Regions from separate parts of the Nonomuraea sp. NPDC049421 genome, predicted to be linked through region 1. Evidence: riboswitches for the same ligand, from Rfam matches in the RefSeq annotation. Region 1 holds a riboswitch; each other region holds the start of a gene.
The links. Region 1 has a riboswitch for cyclic di-AMP ahead of AB0K18_RS41235 (C40 family peptidase). Riboswitches for the same ligand answer to the same signal wherever they lie in the genome.
Positions count from the first base shown of each region.

Region 2: linked by a shared signal. The riboswitch ahead of AB0K18_RS13830 (C40 family peptidase) and the one ahead of AB0K18_RS41235 (C40 family peptidase) in region 1 are both predicted to bind cyclic di-AMP.
Region 3: linked by a shared signal. The riboswitch ahead of AB0K18_RS06565 (GH25 family lysozyme) and the one ahead of AB0K18_RS41235 (C40 family peptidase) in region 1 are both predicted to bind cyclic di-AMP.
Region 4: linked by a shared signal. The riboswitch ahead of AB0K18_RS12045 (hypothetical protein) and the one ahead of AB0K18_RS41235 (C40 family peptidase) in region 1 are both predicted to bind cyclic di-AMP.

Region 1 is NZ_JBFAQA010000034.1:55,291-59,051, reverse strand. It holds gene AB0K18_RS41240 (LuxR C-terminal-related transcriptional regulator) at 457-669, shown strand; gene AB0K18_RS41235 (C40 family peptidase) at 868-1,797, opposite strand; cyclic di-AMP (ydaO/yuaA leader) riboswitch at 1,920-2,071, opposite strand; gene AB0K18_RS41230 (amino-acid N-acetyltransferase) at 2,349-2,924, shown strand; gene AB0K18_RS41225 (RDD family protein) at 3,010-3,761, shown strand, end outside.
Region 2 is NZ_JBFAQA010000006.1:347,880-351,640, reverse strand. It holds gene serA (phosphoglycerate dehydrogenase) at 1-643, shown strand, start outside; gene AB0K18_RS13830 (C40 family peptidase) at 1,136-1,765, opposite strand; cyclic di-AMP (ydaO/yuaA leader) riboswitch at 1,817-1,958, opposite strand; gene AB0K18_RS13825 (3-isopropylmalate dehydrogenase) at 2,058-3,104, shown strand; gene AB0K18_RS13820 (branched-chain amino acid aminotransferase) at 3,348-3,761, shown strand, end outside.
Region 3 is NZ_JBFAQA010000003.1:109,728-113,488, forward strand. It holds gene mqo (malate dehydrogenase (quinone)) at 1-911, shown strand, start outside; cyclic di-AMP (ydaO/yuaA leader) riboswitch at 1,102-1,245, shown strand; gene AB0K18_RS06565 (GH25 family lysozyme) at 1,258-1,986, shown strand; gene AB0K18_RS06570 (SDR family oxidoreductase) at 2,000-2,743, opposite strand; gene AB0K18_RS06575 (HAMP domain-containing sensor histidine kinase) at 2,894-3,679, shown strand; gene AB0K18_RS06580 (SDR family oxidoreductase) at 3,711-3,761, shown strand, end outside.
Region 4 is NZ_JBFAQA010000005.1:361,950-365,710, reverse strand. It holds gene AB0K18_RS12055 (DeoR/GlpR family DNA-binding transcription regulator) at 1-501, shown strand, start outside; gene galT (galactose-1-phosphate uridylyltransferase) at 498-1,571, shown strand; cyclic di-AMP (ydaO/yuaA leader) riboswitch at 1,643-1,781, shown strand; gene AB0K18_RS12045 (hypothetical protein) at 1,787-2,743, shown strand; gene AB0K18_RS12040 (response regulator transcription factor) at 2,756-3,433, opposite strand; gene AB0K18_RS12035 (sensor histidine kinase) at 3,430-3,761, opposite strand, start outside.

The DNA of each region.
Region 1 (3,761 bases):
GCCCGCTTTCCGACATCTGATCGTCTGTAAGCATCTGGTCAAGTTCGCGGGCCCGCAGGCAGGTCGGGCGCGCAGGCGCGGGCGGCTCTGCCGCGTGGCCAGGGGCTGCCGTCGCGAGCCGGCCCGCGACGAGGCCGCGCCGCCCTGGAACACCTCGCCGACCGGCCGTTCCGTCGTGCTGCCCGTACGTCGGCCGGGCGGTTTCTCATGGGTGCGAAGAGAAAGATCGAAAGGCGTTCAGCGCCGATTTTCGCGTTGTGCGGGCCTGTTATTTGGCGGCGTTCTGTAGTGCTTTATCGCCAGGGCGTCACATATTTCGGATCATGTCAATAGCGCTGGTCAAGCCACACGGTTGTCATGCTTGACGACCTTTCCAGGATGCGTTTACGGTCTGCGAGGAGCAACCTGGGTCCGGTCGAGAGGCCCACGTTCTGCTGTTGGGGGGGAGGGCTCCCGATGGAAGTGCTCACTGAAGGTGTTGAACTCAGCCATGCGGACCTCGCATTGCTGTCGGAGCTGGCGAAAGGGGTCACGGTCGATCGGGTGGGCAGACGGCTTGACATCAGCGGCCGTACCGTTCGCCGGAGACTGCGGGGCATCTGCGACCGCATCGGCGTCGCCACGGCGATCGAGGCCGTGGCCTGGGCGGCCCGCCGCCAGCTGATCTGATCACCGGCGACGGGCTCGTGTGGGGCGGGCCCTGCGGGCCTCTGTAGGGCCTTCTGCGGACCTCGCGGGGCGGCCCCTGCCAGAGCGGGCTCCTGCGTGCTCGGTCGGGGCGGCTCGGTCGGGGCGGCTCGGTCGGGGCGGCTCGGTCGGGGCGGCTCGGTCGGGGCGGCTCGGTCGGGGCGGCTCGGTCGGGGCGGCTCAGTCGGCGATGCGCACCGCGCCGGCGAAGGGCCGCCGCTCGATCGAGGCGATGCGGACGACGTCGCCGGTCCGCGGGGCGTGCACCATCATGCCGCCGCCGAGGTAGATGCCCACGTGGTGCAGGTCGCTGTAGAAGAAGACCAGGTCGCCCGGGCGCAGCTCGGAGCGGTCGATGTGGCGGCCCGCCGTCCACTGGCTGCCGGTGTAGTGCGGCAGCGAGATGCCGACCTGCTGGTACGCGGCCATGACCAGGCCGCTGCAGTCGTAGGAGCTGGGGCCTTCCGCGCCCCACACGTACGGCTTGAGCTGCTGCGTGAGCGCCCACCTGGCGGCCTGGGCGGCCTTGCCGCTGCCCACGATGGGCAGGTTGACGCGCTGGGCCCGGGTGCCGGGCCGGCCCGCCTCGCCGAGCGCCCGCCTGAAGAGGTTGCTCTCGACCTTGGTGACCAGCGTGGTGATCTTGTCGCGCTTGCTGTCGAGGTCGGAGATGAGCTTCTCGACCTCCTTGATGCGGCTGGCGGCGCCCGCCTTGGCCCGCTCGGCGGCCTCCCTGGCCTTGGTGACCTGGTTGACGGCCTCGCCCTGCTGCTGCTCCAGCACGTACGTGGTGGCGGCGCGGTCGAGGAACTCGTCGGGGTCGTCGGAGGTGGCGAAGGCGAGGGCGCGGCTGAGGCCGCCCGTGATGTAGGCGTTCTCGGCCAGTGCGGCGGCCTTGGCGCGCTTGGCGGCGAGGTCGGCCTCGCTGGTGGCCAGGGTCTTCTTCGCGGCGTCAGCGGCCCTCTTGGCGCTCTTGAGCTTCTCCCGCTGGCTGTTGTACTCCTCGGCCAGCGTCTCGATCTCGGTGTGCATCTTCTCGACCTGCTTGGCCAGGTCTTGGAGCGAGGGCTTGGGGTCGGCGGAGGCGGAGCCGACGGGGGCGGCGACCAAAAAGGTGGCCAGTGTGACACTTATTACACCGAGCAGACGCGACCGCCGGGAGGCACGTTGCGGACGGCGGGCGTGCTCGCCCGCGGTCGTCCTCTCACGCCTGCGCGTGCGCTTCACCAACCAGCTCCTCTCGTCGACGCCTGCCGGGTTAGCTGACGGGTTCGGGCCGGAGCAGCCCTACCGGACGTTGCGGATTCACCCCGGTGGTGGCGCTGGGGGGCGTCACCGGCGGTTCCCCGGCTCCTCCTCGCGGAGGATTAGGCGTGTCGCCCGCGCGCGACACGCGGGGAACATCGTCGCTGGACACTAATGCACTCCGGGTTCGTGCTCAACCAGAACTGCCGACTCTGTAGAGGTTTCACAACCGAAGAGTCACAAGGTGATCTCGTGCCTGGCCGTACGAAACGCAACTTATGACGGATTTGCCGCCCGATCTGGTGACTCGCGGGCCTGCTCAGAGCGCGTGCTCGGATGAGCACGAGTTGTAACAGCATGGGCCGAGACGTGGGAGTTAGGGCCGAGCCGTAATGACATCTGTACCCTGGAGGGCCATGGAGCAGGTGGCCGAACTGACAGCAGCCGAGACCGCGGTGGTGGTCCGGCGCGCCCGCACGCCCGATGTGCGGGACATCAGGAGGCTTGTGGACACCTACGCGGGGGCGGGCACGGGCTCGCGGCTCCTGAAGAAGGCCACCGTCACCCTGTACGAGGACGTACAGGAGTTCTGGGTGGCCGAACGGGGCGGGCAGGTCGTCGGTTGCGGTGCGCTCCACGTGCTCTGGGAGGACCTCGCGGAGGTCCGTACCGTGGCCGTGGACCCGCAGTGCCGTGGCATGGGCGTCGGCCATCGGATCGTCTCGGCGCTGATACAGCAGGCGAATGATCTAGGTCTGCGGCGTGTGTTCTGTCTGACTTTTGAGGTCGACTTCTTCGCAAGACTGGGCTTTCGCCAGATTCAGGGCACGCCGGTCTCACCCGAGGTGTACGCCGAACTGCTGGCCTCGTACGACGAAGGTGTCGCGGAGTTCCTCGACCTGGAACACGTCAAACCGAACACCCTGGGCAACACCCGCATGCTGCTGCATCTGACATCGGGTGACGCGGACCTTGACCAGATGGAAAGGTGATTGTTGATACCTATGTCGATACGTTGGGCGGCACAGGCATGTGTCCTGACACGTGCCACATGCGCACTCGAAGCGAGGTGACACGGTGAGCACCGGACAGCCGCCGTATCCACAGGACGAATCCGGCGAGAATTCTGCACCCGGCACCCCTTACGGGCAGCAGAACGCGGGCCGCCACCCCGGCGAGCCCGACCCGGACGTCACTGTGGTCGGCTACCGGGCGGACGACGCCTACGGGCAGCAGCCCCAGTACGGACAGCAACAGCAACAGCAGTACGGCTATGGCCAGCAGCAACCCCAGTACGGCCAGCAGCCGCCCTCATACGGCCAGCAACCCCAGTACGGCCAGCAGGGCCAGCAGGGCTACGGTCAGCAGCAGCAGTCGCAGCCCGGTTACGGGCAGCAGGGCTACCCCCAGCAGGGCTACGACCCCCAGCAGCAGCAGGGCTACGGTCAGCAGCAGCAGTCCCAGCCGGGCTATGGCCAGCAGCCCCAGTACGGACAGCAGCCCCCGTCGCAGCCCGGCTACGGTCAGCAGCAGGGTTATGACCCCCAGCAGGGCTATGGCCAGCAGGGCTACGACGCCCAGCAGGGCTACGGCCAGCAGCAGGGCTACGGCCAGCAGCAGCCGTCCCAGCCCGACTACGGCCAGCAGCACGGCTACGGCCAGCAGCCCCCGTCCGGCCAGCAGGGCTATGGCCAGCAGCAGCAGTCGCAGCCTGGCTACGGCCAGCAGGGCTACGACGCCCAGCAGGGCTACGGCCAGCAGCAGGGTTACGGCCAGCAGCAGCAGTCGCAGCCCGGCTACGGGCAGCAGGCCTACGGCCAGCAGGGCTA
Region 2 (3,761 bases), on a different contig from region 1:
CGGCGCCGTGGCCGAGGACGTCAAGCCGGGCCTGCCGCTGGCCGAGAAGCTGGGCCGGGTCTTCACCGCGCTGGCCGGCGAGGTGGCCACCAAGCTCGACGTCGAGGTGCGCGGCGAGATCGCCGCCCAGGACGTGCGGGTGATCGAGCTGGCCGCGCTCAAGGGCGTCTTCGCCGGCGTGGTCGAGGAGCAGGTCACCTACGTCAACGCGCCGCTGCTGGCCAAGGACCGCGGCATCGCGGTCGATCTGGTCACCAGCTCCGAGAGCCCCGACTGGCGCAACCTGGTGACCGTGCGCGGCGTGCTGGCCGACGGCCGCACGGTCTCGGTGTCGGGCACGCTGTCCGGGCCGCGCCAGATCACCAAGATCGTCGAGGTCAACGGCTTCGAGATGGAGATCGAGCCGACGGCCCACCTGTGCTTCTACACCTACACCGACCGCCCCGGCGTCGTCGGCGTGGTCGGCCGGCTGCTCGGCGAGCACGGCATCAACATCGCCTCGATGCAGGTGGCCCGCGACGTCAAGGGCGGCAAGGCGCTCATCGCGCTGACCGTCGACTCGGCGATCCCGGCCGAGGTGGTCGAGCAGATCGGCGCCGAGATCGGCGCCGAGAGCGGCCGCTCGGTCGACCTGGAGGACTGACCCTCTGACCTGCGCAGGGCCGTCACCCGTTTCGGGTGGCGGCCCTTTCGCGTCTCAGCATGCGAGATACTAGGATATCCAAGCACTGTCCTCGGGTACTGTAGCCGGTGATGCGCCAGGTTCTCGTACTCATTACCTGCCGCGGCGGGGCCTGTTAGGGCAGGTCGACGACCCGCCGCGGTGAGCGGCGTATGCGTCGGCCGTCAAGTCCCTTCGTCCGGTCCGTGACCCGGACCACGAGATTCAGGCCCGGTCGGGCTCGCGACCGGAGTCCGGCTTCCCCCCTTTCTCAGGAACACGTCCGCGAAGCGAGATGAGCCACATGTACGAGATGTATGCCTACAACCGTGCCGAGGACCAAGAGGACGAGGCGGCCGAGGCCGTCCAGATGGCCCTCGACCGGCGTGACAACGGTGGAGCCCCCCAGAGCAGGTGAGCCCAGAACGGCCCCGCGCTCGTTCGCACGGGGCCGCTCGTCCGGGTGGTGTCAGGTCAGAGGGTCGCGGTCAGCATCGACGGAGCGGGGTCATCGCGCCGTTTCTGCAGCTCGCGCCACTGACGGACGCCCTTGCGGTCGGGCCTGACCGCTCCGACGAACGCCTGCCGGCGCCACTCGGAGAGCTTCTCCTCCTTCACCACGTCGCCCGAGTGCGGCGCGTGCACCATGTAGCCGGGCTTGGAGATCATGCCCACGTGACCGAGTCCGCTGAAGAAGACCAGGTCGCCGGGCTTGAGATGGTTCCAGCTGATTTTCCGGGAGAACGCGTTGTACTGCTCGGCGGCGGTGCGCGGCAGGTGGATCCCCGCCTTCTGGTATGCCCTGAGCATGAGCCCGGAGCAGTCGTACCCGCTGCGACTGGTGCCGCCCCACACGTACGGGATGCCGCGCTGGTGCATCGCGAACCTGAGGGCGGTCTTCCAGGCCGGCTTGGGCGCGCGCTCCTGCTGGATGCGCTTGACCTCGGGGCCGGTCAGGGTGATCGAGCCGGCCGCGTTCGTGCCCTGGTTGGATTTCGTGCCGGGGCCGGATTTCGTGCCGGGGCCGGCGTTCGTGTCGGGGGAGTGACGGCTTTCACCGGGGCCGACGGGCGTCGGCGCGGCGGAGGCCGGAGGGGGGCACACGATGAGCCCGGCGGCGACACCCGCCAGGGCTATGGCAATACGAGACAGGGGTCTGTCCTTCCATGCGGCCGACCGGGTTAGCTGACGGGCTCGGGCCTGGAAGACAGCCCTACGGCGAAGCCGATTCGCCCCTGGGGGAGAGGTGGGTCCCCGGCTCCACGCACCTGCTGCGTGGATTAGGCCTGACGGACTCTAACGAATCGGTCAAAAGGTCGCAATACATGCAAAATCGGACGTCCGGAAAATGAGATGATGTGTTCGTCAGTCGAGACGAGCCGGTAAGGTACCGCCCATGGAGTCGCGTAACATCCGCCTGGCTGTCATCCCCGGTGACGGCATCGGCACCGAGGTCGTCGCAGAAGGGCTCAAGGTCCTGGAGGCCGTGGGCACCAAGATCGAGCCCACCCACTACGACCTGGGCGCCGCGCGCTATCACCGCACCGGCGAGACGTTGCCCGGCTCGGTGCTCCACGAGCTGCGCGGCTACGACGCCATCCTGCTCGGCGCCGTCGGAGACCCCAGCGTGCCGCCCGGCGTCCTGGAGCGCGACCTGCTGCTGCGGCTGCGGTTCGAGTTCGACCACTACGTCAACCTGCGCCCGGTCAAGCTGTTCCCCGGCGTGCGCACCCCGCTGGCCGACACCCCGCCCGAGAAGATCGACATGATCGTCGTCCGCGAGGGCACCGAGGGCCTCTACGCCGGCACCGGCGGCGCCATGCGCCGCGGCACCCCGCACGAGATCGCCACGCAGGAGTCGCTCAACACCGCACACGGCGTCGAGCGCGTGGTCCGCTACGCCTTCGAGAAAGCTCAGTCGCGCCCGCGCAAGAAGCTCACGCTCGTCCACAAGACGAACGTCCTCACCTTCGCGGGCGACCTGTGGCAGCGCACCGTCAACCGGGTCGCCGCCGACTACCCCGAGATCGCCGTCGACTACTCCCACATCGACGCGGCCTCGATGTTCTTCGTCACCCAGCCCGAGCGCTTCGACGTGGTGGTCACCGACAACCTCTTCGGCGACATCATCACCGACCTCGGCGCCGCCATCGCGGGCGGCATCGGCCTGGCCGCCAGCGGCAACATCAACCCGGACGGCGCCGCGCCCAGCATGTTCGAGCCGGTCCACGGCAGCGCGCCCGACATCGCGGGCCAGGGCAAGGCCGACCCGACCGCGACCATCCTCTCCGTCGCCATGCTCCTCGACCACCTCGGCCTGAGCGCCGAGGCGGCCAGGGTGGAGCAGGCCGTCGCCGACGACATCGCGGCGCGCGTCGCGGGCTCCGCCCCGCGCGGCACGCAGCAGATCGGCGACGACATCACCGCGCGAGTATCCGGCTAGGACCGCCTAGCCCGATCACGAGCGCCCGGCGGCCCTGAGCGGACTGCCGGGCGCTTTTTCGTGTCCCTGTAGGGAGAAATGGGGGCTATATCCCCCGTTGACCCCTTGCCATCCCATATAGCGAGACAATAGGAAGTACGGACTGCCTCCCAGCGCGGCCGCCTCTCGCGGCAGTCGCAGAACCGCAGGCAGCGGGCAGCTTCCGGTAGTTTTCGGTAGATCGCAGAGAGAAGGACCGACGTCATGACCATCGCTCAGAAGCTCAGCTTCGACGTGCAGCTCTCCGACCATGCTCGCACCGCGGCCGAGCGGGAGCAGGTACTGGCGACCCCCGGGTTCGGGCAGGTCTTCACCGATCACATGATCTCGATCGACTTCACCGAGGGCAAGGGCTGGCACGACGCGCGTCTCGAGGCGTACGGGCCGCTCGTCCTCGACCCGGCCACCGCGGTCTTCCACTACGCCCAGGAGCTCTTCGAGGGGCTCAAGGCGTACCGGCAGGTCAACGGCTCGATCGTGACGTTCCGCCCCTACGCCAACGCCGCCCGCTTCAACCGCTCCGCCCAGCGCATGGCCATGCCGGAGCTGCCCGAGGAGACCTTCGTCGAGTCGCTCGAACTGCTCGTCACCACCGACAAGGGGTACGTGCCCACCACC
Region 3 (3,761 bases), on a different contig from region 1:
ACTATGGCGTGCTGGCCCGGCGGCTGTTCGCCGCGCTCGAACGTGACGGCGTCGAGGTGCGGACCGGGCACGAGGTGCGCGGGCTCTCCCGTGACCGCAGGTCGTGGCGGCTGCGGGTGCGCGACCTGGTGGGTGCCCGCGACTACGGGGTGCGCGGGTCGTTCGTGTTCCTGGGGGCGGGCGGGGGCACGCTGCCGCTGCTGCAGAGCGCCGGGGTGGCGGAGACGCGGGCGTACGGGGGGTTTCCGATCAGCGGGCGGTTCCTGCGTACGGACCGGGCCGAGCTGGTGGCCGGGCACCACGCCAAGGTCTACAGCCACGCCGAGCCGGGCGCGCCCGCCCTGTCGGTGCCGCATCTCGACACCCGGGTCGTGGACGGGCGGACGTACCTGATGTTCGGGCCCTTCGCCGCGTTCTCGCCGCGCTTCCTCAAGCGCGGCAGGCTCACCGACCTGCCGGGATCCGTCACGCCCGGCAACGTCATGACACTGCTCGGCGCCGCCCGCGCCGAGCCGGCCCTGCTGCGCTACCTGGTCGGGCAGCTCGCGCAGACGCGCGGCGACCGGCTGCGGGCGCTGCGCCGGTTCGTCCCCGAGGCGCGGGCGGAGGACTGGGAGCCGATCACCGCGGGTCAGCGGGTGCAGGTGGTCAAGCCGGTGAACGGGCGCGGGTCGATCGCCGGGTTCGGCACCGAGGTGGTGACGCCGGCCCACGGCGGGCTCGCCGCCCTGCTCGGGGCCTCACCCGGGGCGTCGGCGTCCGTGGCGATCATGCTGGACGTGCTCGGACGCGCCTTCCCCGGCCGGGTGGACGGCTGGCGGCCGGCGTTGCGTGAGCTCGTGCCGTCGTACGGCGCCGCGCTGCCGCCGCAGACCCTCTCCAGGACGGCCCGAACACTTCGTCTGGAGTGAATGCCGGAAAACTTTACCCATTTCCGGATCCGCGACGTACGCGGGGATTTCGAACCTCTTACTAGGCCAGCGGAGTGAAAGTCCCTCTGGAGTACTTGCAGATACTTTTGCGAATTATGTACTTTTGCGGGTCGAGGGACCACCGCAGCGCGTGACCTCACATCTTTGACCGGACCGTACGCCGTCTCCCGACGTACGGCCGCCGAATCCGCGTCTCGCGGAACCGGGGACCCACTTTCCGGGGTGAATCGGACGCCCGCTCATGCCCGCGTCCGTAGGGCACTTCCAGTCCCGAACCCGTCAGCTAACCCGGTAGGCGGCATGGAAGCAAGGAGTCAACATCCGCATGGCCAAGCTTGCCGAGAACCGCAAGCGCCTCGGACTGGCGCTCGGCGGAGCCGTACTCGCCGCCGTCACCGCCGTCACCGGCACCGCACACGCCTCCACCACCGACCAGGTCGCCCCGCACGAGGCGGCCCAGCACAGCTCCGCCCTGACCTACGGCCTGGACATCTCCCACTACGAGCCGCTGTACGACTGGAGCTCCAGCTCCGCGCAGTTCGGCATCATCAAGGCCACCGAGGGGACCGACTTCGTCGACTCCTCCTTCGCCAGGCACTGGCGGGAGCTCGGCGAGAAGGGCATCGTGCGCGGCGCCTACCACTACGGCCACCCCGCCGACGACCCCATCGCCGATGCCAACCATTTCCTGGCCGCGGTGAACGCCCAGCCCGCCAAGGCCGGTGACCTGCTGGTCCTCGACCTGGAGACGACCGACGGCAAGTCCGTCGCCGAGGTCAACGCCTGGGCCAAGGCGTGGCTGTCGTACGTGGAGAACCAGACCGGCACCAAGCCGCTCTTCTACAGCGGCTGGAACTTCGCGAACACCTACGGCCACGGCCTGGCGCAGTACCCGCTCTGGGTCGCCCACTACAGCCGGGCCAAGGGCGCGATCACGCCGCCGGCCGACTGGAAGTCGTGGGCGATCCACCAGTACACGGACGTCCCCATCGACCAGAACGTCTCGGCTCTGACGCCCGACCAGCTCCGCTCCCTGGGCCGTCAGTCCGTCTGACGTCCCGGGCGTTCTACCCGGCGGCGGCCCAGTCGCCGTAGCGAGCCTCGCCGAGCCGCGCCTCCCCCAGCGGCACGAGCGAGTGCTCGCCCAGCTCGCTCCCGAAGTAACGCGCGTGCGGGTCGGTGACCACCTCACGGGGGTCACCGAGCCCCGCCAGCGCCTGCCGGACGAACTCGTCCATCCTGACCCGCTCCGGCCCGGCCACCTCCAGCCGGCCGTTGAGCGGCCTACCCTCCGCGACCTCGCACACCGCCGCCGCCACGTCGTCCCCTGCGATCGGCTGGAACAGCACCGGCGCGATCCGTACGACGTCCCCGTCCGCGGCCTCGTCGGCGATCCCCTTCACGAACTCGAAGAACTGGGTCGCGTGCACCAGCGAGTACGGGATCCCCGACTTCTCGATCAGCTGCTCCTGCGCGACCTTCGCCCGGAAATATCCGTTGTCCGGCATGCGTTCGGTGCCCACTATGGACAACGCGACATGGTGCCCGACCCCCGCCTCCGACTCGGCGGCCAGCAGGTTGCCGGTGGAGGTCTCGAAGAACTCCAGGACGGCGGCCGGTTCGAACGACGGCGCGTTCGACACGTCGACCACCACCCGCGCCCCCTCCAGCGCTTCGGCGAGACCCTCGCCGGTGAGCGTGTTCACCCCGGTGCGCGGCGATGCCGCCACCGCCTCGTGGCCGTCGCGCGACAGCCTGGTCACCAGCTTCGATCCGATCAGGCCGGTCCCGCCGACCACCACGACCTTCATGGCACGCCTCCCCCTCGATCCACCGCACCTCCCCCTGCCGTCTCCCCCTAAGCCCTCGGGTCGGTAAAGTCGCCCCCTTCCGGTCACAGACCCGGAGGCTGCGCTGTCCTAGCTGGTGACAGGCTCGCCCGGCGCCTGGGGAGGAACCCGATGAGACACGACCACGCCGCCCTGCTCGCGGCCGTCCCGAACCCGTGCCTGGTCATGGCAGGGGACATGACGATCGTGGCGGCCAACCAGCCCTGCCTCGACGCCTGCGGGCGCGAGCGGGACGAGCTGGTGGGCATGCCCGTGCTCATCCCGCGCTCCGACGAGCTGCACGAACGGGCGCGGGCGGCGCGGCGCTTCACCGCCGACGCCTCCCACGAGGTCCGTACGCCGCTGGCCGCGCTGCGCGTCCAGGTGGAGGCGGCCCGGCGGCACCCGGACGACATCGACGTGACCGACCTGCTCGACCACGTCAGCGACGACCTCGACCGGCTGGAAAACGTCACCACCGACCTGCTCCTGCTCTCCAGGCTCGAAGCCGGCCTCGACGATCGCGAACTGACCGACGTGAACCTGACCGCCCTGGTGGAGTCGGCCGCGGCCGGTAGCGGCGACGTGCGGCTCCGCCTGGACCCCACCGTCCTCACGCACGCCTCCTCCACCCATCTGACCCGCCTCCTGGCCATCCTCCTCGGCACCACCCGCCACCCGGCGACCGTCACCCTGCACCGCACGGCCGACTGCGCGGAACTCCGCCTGACCAGCGACGAGCCCTCGGAAACGTGCGACGAGCCGGCCGGCGACCAGGGAGGCACCGGCCTCTGCCTGGCCATCGCCCGCGCCATCACCACCGCCCACCACGGCAGCCTGCACGTCGAGACCCACGGCGCCCACGTCACCCTGCGCCTTCCCCTCCGCGCGGGCCCACGAACCCACCCCGGCACCTGACCGCACCGAACAGAACAAGGAAGTTCAGCACGTGACCAGTCGTCATCTCGAGAACACCGTCGCGATCGTCACCGGCGCCGGC
Region 4 (3,761 bases), on a different contig from region 1:
CCCGGCACGGCCGTCGCGCTGTCGGCGGGCACCACCACGTGGGCGCTGGCCCACCACCTGATCGGCGTGCCCGAGCTGACCGTGATCACCAACTCGATCCCGGTCGCCGAGGTCTTCCACCGCAACCCGCGCGCCGACCGCACGGTCGTGCTGACCGGTGGCGTGCGCACGCCGTCCGACGCGCTGGTGGGGCCGGTCGCGGTGGCCGCGATCCGCCGCCTGCACGTCGACACGCTCTTCCTCGGCGTGCACGGAATGAGCGTGCGGGCCGGGTTCACCACGCCCAACCTGCTGGAGTCGGAGACCGACAGGGAGCTGGTGGCGGCGGCGACCCGGCTGGTCGTCCCCGCCGACCACACGAAGTGGAACACCGTGGGCATCAGCACGATCGCGGAGCTGAGCGAGGCCGACGTGGTCGTCAGCGACGCGGGCCTGCCCGAGGAAGCACGCACTGAGCTGGCCGAACGGGCCGGCGAACTGATCATCGCGGAGGGCTCGTGAAGCGCACCATCACCCATCTCGCCGACGGACGGGAGCTGATCTACTTCGACCGGCGCGACGACGCCGACAGGAGCGCGATCGACCGCCGGCCGCTCGAGCCCCGGCCGCCGGCCTCCGAGCTGCGCTACGACCCGCTGACCGAGGAGTGGATCGCGATCGCGGGGCACCGGCAGACGCGGACGTTCCTGCCCACGGGCGGCACGGCCGAGTGCCCGTTGTGCCCGTCGAGCGACGAGCGGTCGACGGAGATCCCGTCGTACGACTACGACGTGGTCGTGTTCGAGAACCGCTTCCCCTCTTTTTCCGGAAATTTCGGGACTTATGAGGATGTCGGTGGGCTGAGTGAGGTCCGGCCGGGAGTGGGGCGGTGTGAGGTGGTGTGCTTCACCTCCGACCACGACTCCTCCTTCTCCAGGCTCTCCGACGACCAGGTGGAGCTGGTCATGGAGGCGTGGGCCGACCGCACGGCCGAACTGTCCGCCATCGAGGGCGTCGAGCAGGTCTTCTGCTTCGAGAACCGGGGCGAGGAGATCGGCATCACCATCGCCCACCCGCACGGCCAGATCTACGCCTACCCGTACGTCACGCCCAGGACGAAGCTGCAGCTCGGCGCGGCGCAGCGGTACAAGGGCAACCTGTTCGCCGACGTGCTGGCCGCCGAGCGCGCCGCGGGCACGCGGGTGGTGGCCGCGAACGAGCTGTGGACGGCCTTCGTGCCCGCCGCGGCGCGCTGGCCGTTCGAGGTGCACGTGTATCCGCACCGGCAGGTGCCCGACCTGGCGGCGCTGACGGAGGCGGAGCGGGCCGCGTTCGCGCCGCTCTACACCTCGGTGCTGCGGGCGTTCGACGGGCTGTTCGGGGTCGTGATGCCGTACATCTCGGCCTGGCACCAGGCGCCGGTGCGTACGGGGAGGGAGCTGGCGTACCTGCACCTGGAGCTGTTCAGCATCAGGCGGGCGCCGAACAAGCTCAAGTACCTGGCCGGCTCGGAGTCGGCGATGGGCGCGTTCGTGAACGACGTACGCCCGGAGGAAGCGGCGCGGCTGCTCCGGTCACAGATAGATCACTAATAGATTTCTACTTAAGGTCGCATGACTCGTGATCTACCACTAATATCCCCATATGCGGCGGCCATAACCCGGCCGACCGCCCGCCTAATCCCGGGCGCGTCGCCCGGGAGCCGGGGACCCAATCCGCACCTTGGGGTGAATCCGCGACAGCGGTAGGGAGCTCCATGCCCGAACCCGTCAGCTAACCCGGCCGGCAGAGGGAGAGGAACTCTTACGTGGCGGCTTCGTCCCCCGCGAAACTTGCCATCGGTCTCGTCACCGCCGCCGCCCTCGCCATCCTCCCGGCGAACGTCGCGACGGCCGCGCCCAAACCGACCGAGTCCGAGCTCCGCGCCCAGCTCAAGCAGCTCAACAACAAGGTCGACAAGCTCATCGAGAAGTACAACCTGAAGCGGGTCGAGCTGGCCGAGGCGCAGGAGGCCGCCAAGAACGCGCAGGCCAAGCTGGCCGCCGCCGAGCAGACGCTGGCCGCGGCCGAGCAGCGGGTCGCCGAGATCGCCCGCCTGCGCTACCAGAACGTCGACCCGTCGCTGCCCGGCTTCATGCTGCCCAGCAACGGCGGCAGCGCGGCCCTGCTCGAACAGCTCACCGCCGAGCAGCAGGCCGTCGTGCAGAGCGTGGCCAAGGCCCGCGACGAGCGCAAGAAGGCCAGCGAGGAGGCCGCCGCGCTGACGGCCAAGATCAAGTCGGACGCCGCCACGGTCGCCGGCCGGCGCCGCGAGGCCGAGGACGTCATCAAGGACATCGAGAAGAAGCTGCAGGACCTGGTGCCGGTCGCCACGGGCCGCAAGTCCAACGGCACCTGGGCGCCCGAGCTGCCCGGCGGCACCGACAACATCACCCCGCGTACGCGGCTGATGAAGGCCCAGGTGGAGAAGAACTTCGCGCTGCCGTTCACGGTGGGCTGCTTCCGCGGGGGCGCCAGCGGCGAGCACCCGCTCGGCCGGGCCTGCGACTTCATGATGAGCACCGGCGGCAGCATGCCCTCGGCCGCCAACAACGCGCTCGGCGACCGCATCGCGGAGTGGGCGCTGCAGAACAAGGACAAGCTCGGCGTGAAGTACGTGATCTGGAAGCAGCGCATCAACTCCGGCAGCGGCTGGCGCACGATGTCCGACCGCGGCAGCATCACCGAGAACCACTACGATCACGTGCACATCTCGATGAACTGAGCAGGTGCAGGGTCAGGGCGGTTCAGGCGCGCGCGGGACGAGCAGACCCCGGTTGAACGCCTCGGTGACGGCGGCGGCACGGTCTCCCACGCCGAGCTTGGCGTAGATGTTGAGAAGGTGGCTCTTGACCGTGGCCTCGGTGATGAACAGCCGGGCGGCCGCCTCACGGTTGGTGTTCCCGGCCGCCACGAGTTCGAGGACCTCAAGCTCACGCCGGCTGAGCAGCTGCGGCGCGGGCGTCCTGACCCGGTTCATCAGCCGTGCGGCCACCGAAGGGGACAGCACGCTCTCGCCCTTGGCGGCGGCCCGCGCGCCCCGCAGCAGGTCCTCCCGGGGAGAGTCCTTGAGCAGGTAGCCGGTCGCACCCGCCTCGATCGCCGGAAGAACGTGGGTGTCGGTGTCGTAGGTCGTCAGAACCAGCACACGCGCGGTGACGCCGAGCCTGGTCAGCTCAATGATCGCGGACAGCCCGTCCATGCCGGGCATGCGCAGGTCCATCAGGATCACGTCGGGCTGGAGCTCCCTGGCGAGCCGTACGGCTGAGGCGCCGTCCTCGGCCTCCCCCAGCACCTCGAATCCGGGCGCGGAGGCGAACATGCTGCTCAGCCCGTCCCTGACGACCGGATGGTCGTCCGCGATCACCAACCGGATCGGGGTCCCGGCCGCCGCCTCGGCCCTGTGATCTGTCATGCGTGGCTCCCGGCCGGCAGGGTGGGGATGCAGGCCGAGATCCCGGTGCCGGCGCCGGGCTCGGACTCGATCTGCAGAGTGCCGGACAGTCCTTCGACGCGCTGCCGCATGATGGTCAGGCCGAATCCGCCACTGGGGGACGGCGGCCGTGACCCGCCGCCTGTGGCCGTGCCGGCTTCGGGACCGGGCGGATCGAAGCCCTTGCCGTCGTCACGCACGTCCAGCGCGACCGCGTTCTCCAGGTAGGACAGTGTGACCCCGACCCTGGTCGCGTCCGCGTGCCTGGCCACGTTGGCCAATGCCTCCTGTGCCGTGCGCAGCAGCGCGA